Regions from separate parts of the Paenibacillus sp. IHB B 3084 genome, predicted to be linked through region 1. Evidence: a T-box and tRNA genes for the amino acid it is inferred to sense, from the RefSeq annotation. Region 1 holds a T-box; the other holds one or more tRNA genes.

What was found. A T-box is a leader RNA that pairs with one kind of tRNA and senses whether it is charged. The one in region 1 lies ahead of tyrS (tyrosine--tRNA ligase), so its partner is inferred to be a tRNA-Tyr.
Region 2: it encodes a tRNA-Tyr, which carries the amino acid that the T-box ahead of tyrS (tyrosine--tRNA ligase) is inferred to sense. The anticodon was not compared.

The regions. Positions count from the first base shown of each region.
Region 1 covers NZ_CP013203.1:4,878,337-4,884,274, forward strand. Annotated here, with positions in the region: partial or broken gene ASL14_RS22830 (transglycosylase domain-containing protein) at 1-2,941, opposite strand, end outside; T-box leader at 3,077-3,345, shown strand; partial or broken gene tyrS (tyrosine--tRNA ligase) at 3,411-4,663, shown strand; gene ASL14_RS22840 (AraC family transcriptional regulator) at 4,976-5,842, shown strand; gene rpsD (30S ribosomal protein S4) at 5,924-5,938, opposite strand, start outside.
Region 2 covers NZ_CP013203.1:3,719,537-3,725,474, reverse strand. Annotated here, with positions in the region: gene ASL14_RS17430 (LiaF transmembrane domain-containing protein) at 1-100, opposite strand, end outside; partial or broken gene ASL14_RS17425 (MFS transporter) at 231-980, opposite strand; partial or broken gene ASL14_RS17420 (TetR/AcrR family transcriptional regulator) at 1,003-1,191, opposite strand; tRNA gene ASL14_RS17415 (tRNA-Leu) at 1,345-1,423, opposite strand; tRNA gene ASL14_RS17410 (tRNA-Cys) at 1,435-1,508, opposite strand; tRNA gene ASL14_RS17405 (tRNA-Gly) at 1,521-1,592, opposite strand; tRNA gene ASL14_RS17400 (tRNA-Gln) at 1,600-1,674, opposite strand; tRNA gene ASL14_RS17395 (tRNA-His) at 1,687-1,759, opposite strand; tRNA gene ASL14_RS17390 (tRNA-Trp) at 1,778-1,851, opposite strand; tRNA gene ASL14_RS17385 (tRNA-Tyr) at 1,859-1,944, opposite strand; tRNA gene ASL14_RS17380 (tRNA-Thr) at 1,950-2,025, opposite strand; tRNA gene ASL14_RS17375 (tRNA-Phe) at 2,048-2,120, opposite strand; tRNA gene ASL14_RS17370 (tRNA-Asp) at 2,160-2,236, opposite strand; tRNA gene ASL14_RS17365 (tRNA-Met) at 2,262-2,335, opposite strand; tRNA gene ASL14_RS17360 (tRNA-Val) at 2,363-2,438, opposite strand; tRNA gene ASL14_RS17355 (tRNA-Glu) at 2,508-2,579, opposite strand; tRNA gene ASL14_RS17350 (tRNA-Ser) at 2,597-2,688, opposite strand; tRNA gene ASL14_RS17345 (tRNA-Asn) at 2,692-2,767, opposite strand; rRNA gene ASL14_RS17340 (23S ribosomal RNA) at 2,836-5,761, opposite strand.

The DNA.
Region 1 (5,938 bases):
CGCCCGCTTTATATTGAAAGCTGGTGGATGCGGTGGAGCCGATGTTTGTAAAAGGCTCCGCACCGCTTTCACTGTAATACACTTTATAGCCTGTAATCGCATCCGCAGGCTTTCCTGCACTCCATTGGAGCGCTACGGCTGAGCCTGCTGCTTTCGCTTGAGGCTGCCCAGGAGCGGTAGGAATCTCCGTAGGCTGCGCACCCGTTCCATCTCCTTCACCCGGTACAACTGGATTCCCAGGATCATCAGGTGGCACTACAGGTGCTGCACTTGCTTGGGAGCTTGGCTTTGACTCATGCCCACCTACATCAACGGCGGTTACGTAGTAGCTGGAGCTGCTGCCACCCGGGCTGTCAGAGAACACTTTAGAGCCGTCAGCCATGACGACCTTGCCAAGCCGTTGGAAACTGCTCCCATCCGTAGAACGATATAGACGGTATCCTACGGCATCGCTGTTTCCGCTTGGGCTAAAGCTGATCATAGCTTTGCCGTCACTATAGCTTACGCTAACGTTAGACGGAGCACTAGGATCGGCTCCATCGTCTTTACGCGGATCAATCCGGGTAGGAGCCGCCTTATCTGCATCCTGAGGCAGATAGTAGGACAACGAATTATGTCGTCTCATCACCGTAAAGGCTTGCTGGAGCTCTTTAATCAGCTCTGAAATCGGTTTTTCCCGTTTACTAACGGTCCGCTCGTTCAACATGTCATCCGGTGTGCCGTCCCGTGGAATGTAATTGACACCTTGATAGGTAATATATTTGGCACGAGTGACACCATTTTCACTGTTTTGGGTGGATACTTACTGTTGTAAATATCCGAACCGTATGCGGACGCTGTCTTGTTACAATACCGTCTGGTCGCTTGAAGCTGTCGGTTTGGAACAGATCCGGATCCTTTGCGGTCACTTCATTCATGATTGCGCCCAAAGGCGACGTGCCCGCTCTTTTTGTGCTTTTGTTTCGAGCTTATTGACAGGTTGCTTGTAACCAACCCATACACCCAGTGTGACGTCAGGCGTAAAGCCCTCGAACCATACATCGGTATAGGATTGTGTAGTGCCTGTTTTACCGGCAATCGGAATCTTGCCAGCTTGATCGAAATTACGCTTCACCAGTCTGCCTGTACCTTCCGACACGGCTGTACGCAGCATATCCGTCATCAGATAGGCGGTTTGTGGTGTAAAGGCTTGTACAGGATTAGGCTGATGCTTATAAACAATATTGCCTTGCGAGTCCACAATCTTTTCAATCATGTAGGCGTCATTAAATACACCGCCGTTTGGAATAGCACCATAAGCATTCGTCAGTTCCTCAACTGTGACCCCGTGGGCCAAGCCGCCGAGTACACCTGTCTGGGCATTGTTATCGCTTGGTTCCAAGGTGGTAATGCCTAGCTTCTTGGCAAAATCCCAAGCTTTGCTGATACCTACTTTTTCGTTAAACAACTTGAGTGCTATCGTATTTAGTGACTGATTCAGCGCATAACGGGCCGTAACCAGCCCCTGATAGCGGTTATTGGCGTTTTTCGGGATGTGATACCCATTGCTGCCATCCTTCAAAATAATAGGTGCATCATCCACGATGCTGCCAGGCTGCACGAGACCGCTGTCCAATGCAGGGAGATAAGCGGCAATCGGCTTCATAGCCGATCCCGGCTGGCGTACCATCTGGGTCGCATAATTCATCTGTTCCTTTTGGAAATCCCGGCCTTCCATCATACCGAGAATCGCGCCTGTTTTATGCTGGATAAGAATCGCGGCCGCTTGCTCGTCTCCCTTGGTTTTACTTGTGGAAGAGAAATTATTCTTGTTCTCTGCAATTTGGCGCATCGACTTGTAGATGCTTTTATCAATAGTGGTGTATACCATATAACCACCTGTTCGAAGCTGTTGTTCAGCTTCTTTGAGCAAGTCGTTATCATCCTTGGTTTTGGCATCTGCACTGGCATTGGCCGCTTGACCCGGATTTGTGACTGACATAAGTGCCTGTGCCGCTTGCCGTTCCGTTTCCATCATAAGATACGGATACGTGTTATAGGCTTTAACAGTGCGTGGAGCGAGCGACTTTTTGATATCAAAAGCCATCGCCTCATCATACTGTGCCTGATTGATTTTATTCTCCTCCAGCATTCGGCTGAGTACCAGGTGCTGGCGGTTGATCGCCCTTTTAAAGCCGGACTCGTTAAATTCACCCTTACCGTTGTAAGCGGAATAAGAGGAAGGAAGCTGTGGCAGACCTGCCAGATAGGCGGCTTGAGCCACATTCAGCTCATTCAGATCATTCTCGTTAAAAATACCTTTGGCCGCTGCTTTGATCCCAAAGACGTTATAACCGCTTGATCCGTTACCAAAAGGTACTTTATTGAGATAGGCCGTAATAATTTGCTGCTTGCTCAGGAAGCGCTCAAGGCGCAGAGAGAGCAAAATTTCCTTGACCTTGCGGTCATCCGTGCGATCCAGATTCAGAAAGACACGACGGGCAAGCTGCTGGGTCAGGGTGCTTCCTCCGGTTTGTACGGATTCATGCAGTGCTTTTTGTTTTATAGCCCGCAGCGTTCCCGACAGATCGACACCTTTATGCTCGTAAAAATGGTTATCTTCAATAGCAATGACTGCGTTAATGACGAGTTGCGGAATCTCCTTAAACGTGACAGGACGTCGATCTTCTTCTGTCCGGAGCTGTCCGATAGGGGAGCCATCATTGAAATAAGCGAAGCCTGTAATTGCATTTTTGTCTACTTCCTGTTCAATCATGGATCTGGAGCGTACAGGCTCGCTTTTCACAATAGAGGCTACATAGCCGGCTGCGGCTCCTCCTGCGAACAGCGCTCCCATAAAACAGATGATGACGACCCACTTTATGACACGGCCGAGCCTCCGCATGGTTGTCCGTAAGCGGGAAGGCTTTGGCTCTGACACATTGTTGTTTTCTTCAACCATTAAGTCTTCCTCCTTTATAACAGCCATTATTATAGCATAAAATTACAAAATGAACCCATATGCTAAAAAGCCTGTCTTTTGGTGTCGTTGACTCTATAAAAGTGGTGTGTTATAAATAGGTCAAAGTAAATATCGTGAAAAGCAGAGAAAGACTTCAGTAGAAGGTGGAATCACGTTGTGCAGAGAGCCGATGGGTGGTGCGAATCGGTAACGACCCTCCTTTGAATTACCGTCTGGAGCTGTCTGGATGAATGGTAGAGCTTTTGCAGATTTGCGAAGCTGACTATAGTAATCCAGTACCGGGTGTAGGCCCGTTATAGGAATGAAGTGAAAGAAACGCTTGCCTTTGGCATACGTTTCTTTAATTAGGGTGGTAACGCGAGCAGCTCCTTCTCGTCCCTTGGGATGAAAGGGGCTTTTTGGTTTGTTTAATATGTAATATTTTGGATGAAAACAGGAGGTATACAGGATGAAGTGGGAAGAGATGAAGCCTGAGCAGCAGGCAGAGGTAGAACGCCAATTAAATGTGATTCAACGTGGTGTGGCAGAAATTGTACCGGAGGATGAGCTGAAGCGTAAGCTTATTAAATCGGTCGTTAGCGGTGAGCCGCTTCAAATTAAATTAGGACTTGACCCATCGGCGCCGGATATTCACATCGGGCATACGGTCGTTATGCATAAGCTGCGCCAGTTTCAGGAGCTTGGTCATCAGGTACAACTTATCATCGGTGATTTTACGGGCAAGATTGGTGATCCGACAGGCAAATCGGAAACTCGTAAGCAACTGACTGAGGAAGATGTCCAGCGCAATGCCCAGACGTATAAGGAACAGATATTCAAAATTCTGGACCCCGAAAAAACAAAGGTATACTACAATTCCCATTGGTTGGCTCCCATGTCTTTTGCCGATGTGGTAACGCTGGCCGCTAAAGTAACTGTCGCACGTATGCTGGAACGGGATGACTTTACGAAAAGATACCAAAACGGCTTGCCGATCAGCATCCATGAATTTTTCTACCCGTTGATGCAAGGGATGGATTCCGTGGAACTCCGAAGCGACATCGAGCTGGGGGTACAGATCAAAAGTTCAATTTGCTGATGGGCAGAACTCTGCAAAAGGAATACGGAGTGGAGCCACAGGCCACCATTACGTTGCCACTGCTTGAAGGGCTGGATGGCGTGCAGAAGATGAGCAAAAGTCTGGGCAACTACATTGGTGTCGATGAGGAGCCGAACGAAATCTACGGAAAATCCATGTCGGTTCCTGATGAACTGATGCTTAAATATTTTGAGCTGGCAACAGATTTGAACAATGAGGAACTGGCTGAGCTGGCGGAAGGCATTAAGAACGGTTCAGTGCATCCGCGTGACGCCAAAATGAAGCTGGCTGGAACGTTGGTACGCATGTACCACGGTAAGGAAGCGGAGGAAACAGCGAAGCAGCATTTTGTGACCGTATTCCAGCAAAGAGCGCTGCCTGACGATATTGAAGAGTTCACTTTGACGGCCGATCATTTGGAAGATGGCGGCATCCGTGTCATCCAATTGCTGACTCATTTGGGCTTTGCGGCTTCTAATGGTGAAGCCAAACGCAGCATTCAGCAGGGCTCGGTCAAAATTAATGAAGAGAAATGGACCGATATAAACGAAGCATACACGCCGCAGGAAGGCGATATTGTGCAAATGGGTAAACGGAAGTTCGCCAAAATCAAGCTAGGCTGATAAAAATGTGAGATACATGGCGGGAGAGAGGTAGTCCTGCGTTCGATTTAGTCTACATCGCTGGATTTCTCTAAATTTAAATCAGGCCGCTTCGTTGTTGCCCGCCGTTAATCACCTTTATTTTAACAACGCAGAGACATGCATAGTGTCTCTGCGTTGTTTTTATTTCTACTGAAGTAAAAAGGCCGTGGTAAACTTAGCACAAATGATCAAACAAGTATGTGCAGGATTGTACATAATGGATTACGAAGTCTTGCTAAATTCGCTTGGTGGATGAATCGTCAAACTATAACAAGTAAGGGGAAGGATCGTATGGACTACTTTAAAAGAATACAGTGTGCGATTGAGTTTATTGAAATGAATCTTCGAGAAGAGTTGAAAATTACGGAAATTGCTTCGCAATCTTGCTTTTCATCCTTTCATTTTCAGAGGCTTTTTCAGGCGATTTCGGGTTTTACGGTTCAACAGTATATAAGGAAGAGAAGATTATCGGAGGCGGCTGTAGGGCTGAAACAGTCTAATCAAAAGGTATTAGATATTGCTCTTGAATACCAGTACAGTTCACAAGAAGCGTTTACACGTGCTTTTGAAAAAAGTTTTGGTGTCACCCCGGGGAAATACCGGAACAGTGATATAGATATTTCCCAGCAACACAAGATTAATTTTCTGGATTATCAAAAAAACACCAAAGGGGATTTGGATGTGAATAAGCCGGTAATGCTGCAATTCGATACGATTAAGGTCATAGGCCATGAGTACAAAACAAACCTGAATCATGAGCAGCATTATAATGAGATTCCAGGATTTTATGATCACTTTGGAACGAATGAGCATTTTATGCGTATTCCGAATAAAATTGCACCGGGGATGTCGTACGGTATTGCTTGCTCTTTTCAAGATAATGGTGAATTTTCATTTGTGATTGGCGAGGAAGTTGAGGGAGAAGCGGAAGATTTGGCAGAGGGATTTATCTATATGGAGATTCCTGCAGGAAAGTATGCCGAATTTAACGCTTCAGGTCCGAATGGCCAGGTTCAGGATGTACGAAACTATATCTACGGCACATGGCTTCCGAACTCTAATTTTGAGCGTAGGGAAGGACCTGATTTTGAAATTACCGACGTGATGAATTCTTCCTTTCCAGATTTGGATATTAAGATATATATACCGATTGAATAAAATGTTACAAGCTTCACGCAACAGTAACACGAAAAAAGCACCCGAACGAAGTTCGGGTGCTTTTCAGTGCTATCACAAGGATTAGCGGTTGTAGAA
Region 2 (5,938 bases), 1.2 Mb from region 1:
CTACAAAGTGACCGAAAAACGGAGTAAACTTACCGAGCAGCATAATCGAACCCAATACAATCAGTACAATAGCCAACCCATTCCCTTTGTTAACTCTCATCATCTCTCACCGCCTTTCACTGTGTCTTGCTTATGTCCTTATTGTACGCTGATCTGGAGTTCTCCAAAACGGACCCCAGACGGTTTTTGAACCTAGACCTAAGTCGGGGGTGCATACAGACCTGCGGCTATCACCCTCTATGTTGTTCTGCCGCACGGGCTGTTGGGTGTTGCTCACCCGCTTGCTTGGAGCGTAGTGAAAGGACGAGACAAGCCAGTAACACTATAGCTGCAACCATATAAGGCAAGTTAATATGAACATCAAACAGCAGTCCTGCAATCAGTGGTCCGATCACATTACCCAAACTTGTATGAGATGAATTCATTCCAGCCACAAACCCCTGCTCATCCCCGGCCTGCCGTGACAAGGATGTGCTTACAGCCGGACGAAGGATGTCCATGGCCAGGAAAATGATGAAGGTCGTCAACATAATCATGGCATAATGTTCGGCAAACAGTGTCAGAAAAATGAATAATCCCGCAACAGCCAGACAGATATGAATGATCTTTTTCTCGCCAAAACGATTAATAATCCAGCCAAATATAGTCGCTTGGACAACTGCCCTCAGAATGGAGCCTGTCGTTATAATGATGGCAATATCCATCGGTGTAAAACCATATTTATGGTCAACAAACAGTCCAAATACCGTTTCAAAGTTAGCTAAGCCAAAAGCAACGACAAATACAATGAGTAAACCCATGAAAAAAGGAGATTGATATGGCTTGACAAATTGCTGCAAAAGGTTTTCCTTCTGACGTGGAAGCTCTCTATTGTACTGTTTCTTTTCCTTGCTTACGGATTCAGGCAGCACTAACAGGGAGAAGATAGCAGCTATTCCCGCGGCTCCTGCGGCTGCAAAGAAGGGAATGCGTATTCCATAGATGATCGTTACTGATAATTCACTCGGTTTTTCTAATCATATCGTCGCTTGTACGTTCAATGAGCGTTTCTAAAATGAGTGTCTCGGACGAAAAATTTTCATATAAAGTACGCTTGCTGATAGCCAGCCTTTTCGCAAGATCATCCATTGTAAATTTCAGACCACTCTCACGCGCTTCCTCTAAAAAAGCTTCCAAGATTCTCTCCTGCATACTCATCCCCACTTCCTATGCACCTAATAAACTATATGGACAGTTTTTATATTCCAAGTATGTATTAAAAATTGCAGCCAGCATTATGATTAAAATCTAAAAAAAAAGAGTTATGAAATTACTGATATCAGCAATTTCATAACTCTTTTGGTATACCGGCGAGAGGACTCGAACCTCCACGGTTTCCCACTCGATTTTGAGTCGAGCGCGTCTGCCATTCCGCCACGCCGGCATATATAATTATGGAGGCGCCACCCAGACTCGAACTGGGGATAAAGCTTTTGCAGAGCTTTGCCTTACCACTTGGCTATGGCGCCAAAGTATAACGAAGCGGACGACGGGAATCGAACCCGCGACCCTCGCCTTGGCAAGGCGATGCTCTACCGCTGAGCCACGTCCGCATTAAGATGGCTGGGGATATAGGATTTGAACCTATGCATGACGGAGTCAAAGTCCGTTGCCTTACCGCTTGGCTAATCCCCATTAAAGGTAAAGGGCGACCGATGGGGCTTGAACCCACGAATGCCGGAGTCACAGTCCGGTGCGTTAACCACTTCGCCACGATCGCCGCAAAGACAAAAAAATTTGGCAGGGGCAGCAGGAATTGAACCCACACCAACGGTTTTGGAGACCGTTGTTCTACCTTTAAACTATGCCCCTATAAAACTGGTGGAGGATGATGGATTCGAACCACCGAACCCGTAAGGGAGCAGATTTACAGTCTGATGCGTTTGGCCACTTCGCTAATCCTCCAAAAATGGTGCCGGCGAGAGGACTTGAACCCCCAACCTACTGATTACAAGTCAGTTGCTCTACCAGTTGAGCTACACCGGCACATAAATTATTTAATTAAAAGTGGCTCGGGACGGAATCGAACCGCCGACACGAGGATTTTCAGTCCTCTGCTCTACCGACTGAGCTACCGAGCCCTATTCTAAGACTCTTCGACAAATATTATATTACTAAAATGGCGGAACTGACGGGATTCGAACCCGCGATCTCCTGCGTGACAGGCAGGCATGTTAGGCCTCTACACCACAGTTCCAAGGGTATTTCCTAAGGGAAATTAATTGCGGGGACAGGATTTGAACCTGTGACCTTCGGGTTATGAGCCCGACGAGCTACCGAACTGCTCCACCCCGCGACAATAATAAGTATTCAATTTTCCAAGTGGTGGAGGCTGAGGGGCTCGAACCCCCGACCCTCTGCTTGTAAGGCAGATGCTCTCCCAGCTGAGCTAAGCCTCCACAACGCAACACTTCACATATTATACCATTACAAGCTTTTTATTTCAAGCTCTTTTATAGAATAGTTAATGACCCGTAGGGGAATCGAACCCCTGTTACCTCCGTGAAAGGGAGGTGTCTTAACCGCTTGACCAACGGGCCACACAATAAATAATATCTGGCGGAGAGAGAGGGATTCGAACCCTCGAGACGCTTTTGGCGCCTACACGATTTCCAATCGTGCTCCTTCGGCCAACTCGGACACCTCTCCATATGGCTCCCCGAACAGGACTCGAACCTGTGACAACTCGATTAACAGTCGAGTGCTCTACCAACTGAGCTATCAGGGAATAACAAACATTTGTTTCAAGGTTACACCCTGAAAACTGGATCCGAAACTCCATTGCATTTTATTCTTTAGGATAAGCCCTCGACCGATTAGTATTGGTCAGCTCCATGCATTACTGCACTTCCACCCCCAACCTATCTACCTCGTCGTCTTCAAGGGGTCTTACTAATTGGGAAATCTCATCTTGAGGGGGGCTTCACGCTTAGATGCTTTCAGCGCTTATCCCTTCCGTACATAGCTACCCAGCGGTGCTCCTGGCGGAACAACTGGTACACCAGCGGTACGTCCATCCCGGTCCTCTCGTACTAAGGACAGCTCCTCTCAAATTTCCTACGCCCACGACAGATAGGGACCGAACTGTCTCACGACGTTCTGAACCCAGCTCGCGTACCGCTTTAATGGGCGAACAGCCCAACCCTTGGGACCTACTTCAGCCCCAGGATGCGATGAGCCGACATCGAGGTGCCAAACCTCCCCGTCGATGTGGACTCTTGGGGGAGATAAGCCTGTTATCCCCAGGGTAGCTTTTATCCGTTGAGCGATGGCCCTTCCATGCGGTACCACCGGATCACTAAGCCCGACTTTCGTCCCTGCTCGACTTGTAGGTCTCGCAGTCAAGCTCCCTTCTGCCTTTGCACTCTTCGAATGATTTCCAACCATTCTGAGGGAACCTTGGGCGCCTCCGTTACTCTTTAGGAGGCGACCGCCCCAGTCAAACTGCCCACCTGACACTGTCCTCGCACCGGATTACGGTACCAAGTTAGAACCTAGATACGATCAGGGTGGTATCCCAAGGATGCCTCCTCTCAAGCTGGCGCTCAAGTCTCTTAGGCTCCCACCTATCCTGTACAGATCGTACCCAAATTCAATATCAAGCTGCAGTAAAGCTCCATGGGGTCTTTCCGTCTTGTCGCGGGTAACCTGCATCTTCACAGGTATTAAAATTTCACCGGATCTCTCGTTGAGACAGCGCCCAAGTCGTTACGCCATTCGTGCGGGTCAGAATTTACCTGACAAGGAATTTCGCTACCTTAGGACCGTTATAGTTACGGCCGCCGTTTACTGGGGCTTCGGTTCATAGCTTCGCCCGAAGGACTTACCACTCCCCTTAACCTTCCAGCACCGGGCAGGCGTCAGCCCGTATACTTCGCCTTGCGGCTTCGCACAGACCTGTGTTTTTGCTAAACAGTCGCTTGGGCCTTTTCACTGCGGCCCCCTCGGCTATTCACCCTACCGAGGCACCCCTTCTCCCGAAGTTACGGGGTCATTTTGCCGAGTTCCTTAACGAGAGTTCTTCCGCGCGCCTTAGAATTCTCTTCTCGCCTACCTGTGTCGGTTTGCGGTACGGGCACCTTCTCCTGGCTAGAGGCTTTTCTTGGCAGTCTGAGATCATGACCTTCGCTACTGTAATTTTCGCTCCCCATCACAGCCCAGCCTTACGATGTGCGGATTTGCCTACACACCAGCCTCACTGCTTAGACGGACATCCATCAGTCCGCGTCACTACCCTACTGCGTCACCCCATCGCTCATAACGGATTACGGTGGTACAGGAATTTCGACCTGTTGTCCTTCGACTACGCCTATCGGCCTCGCCTTAGGTCCCGACTTACCCTGAGCGGACGAACCTTCCTCAGGAACCCTTAGGCTTTCGGCGGATCTGATTCTCACAGATCTTTTCGTTACTCATACCGGCATTCTCACTTGAATGCAGTCCAGCGCTCCTTACGGTACACCTTCAACCCGCATTCAACGCTCCCCTACCCCTGATACCTAAGTATCAAGCCATAGCTTCGGTGGCGTGTTTAGCCCCGTTACATTTTCGGCGCAGAGTCACTCGACCAGTGAGCTATTACGCACTCTTTCAATGGTGGCTGCTTCTAAGCCAACATCCTGGTTGTCTGTGCAACTCCACATCCTTTCCCACTTAACACACACTTGGGGACCTTAGCTGATGGTCTGGGCTGTTTCCCTTTCGACAATGGATCTTAGCACTCACTGTCTGACTCCCGGAACTAAGTCTATGGCATTCGGAGTTTGACTGAGCTTGGTAACCCTTGCGGGCCCCGCACCCAATCAGTGCTCTACCTCCACGACTCTCTTTTCCGAGGCTAGCCCTAAAGCTATTTCGGGGAGAACCAGCTATCTCCGGGTTCGATTGGAATTTCTCCGCTACCCCCACCTCATCCCCGCATTTTTCAACATGCGTGGGTTCGGGCCTCCAGTGCGTGTTACCGCACCTTCACCCTGGACAGGGGTAGATCACCCGGTTTCGGGTCTACGTCCACGTACTCATTCGCCCTATTCAGACTCGCTTTCGCTGCGGCTTCAGCTCTTCACCTTAACCTTGCACGGGAACGTAACTCGCCGGTTCATTCTACAAAAGGCACGCCATCACCCATACATAGGGCTCTGACTTCTTGTAAGCACACGGTTTCAGGATCTATTTCACTCCCCTTCCGGGGTGCTTTTCACCTTTCCCTCACGGTACTGCTTCACTATCGGTCGCCAGGGAGTATTTAGCCTTGGCAGATGGTCCTGCCGGATTCATACGGGGTTTCACGTGCCCCGCACTACTCGGGATCCGTCTCGGAGGGAACAGGTTTTGAATTACAGGGCTTTTACCTTCTCTGGCGGGCCTTTCCAGACCTCTTCATCTAACCGGTTCCTTTGTAACTCCATGTGAGACGTCCCACAACCCCAAGGAGCAAGCTCCTTGGTTTGGGCTAATCCGCGTTCGCTCGCCGCTACTGACGGAATCACTATTGTTTTCTCTTCCTCAGGGTACTTAGATGTTTCAGTTCCCCTGGTATGCCTCTGTTCTGCCTATGTATTCAGCAGAAAGTGACTGTCGATGAAGACAGCCGGGTTTCCCCATTCGGACATCCCCGGATCAAAGCTTGCTTACAGCTCCCCGAGGCTTTATCGTTGTTCGCCACGTCCTTCGTCGGCTCCTGGCGCCTAGGCATCCTCCGTGTGCTCTTTGTAGCTTAACCTAGACTTTTCTTTCAAAGAAAGAAAATATCGATGTTCGATAAAGAATGATGTTTGCCAAAGGCAAAAGATCTTTCCTTACCTGCTACCTTTATTTCACTTGTTTACACAAGATCAGCGTAAAGGAATATTCTAAAACGCAATTTCGTTTCGGTATCCAGTTTTCAAGGTGCACTTTT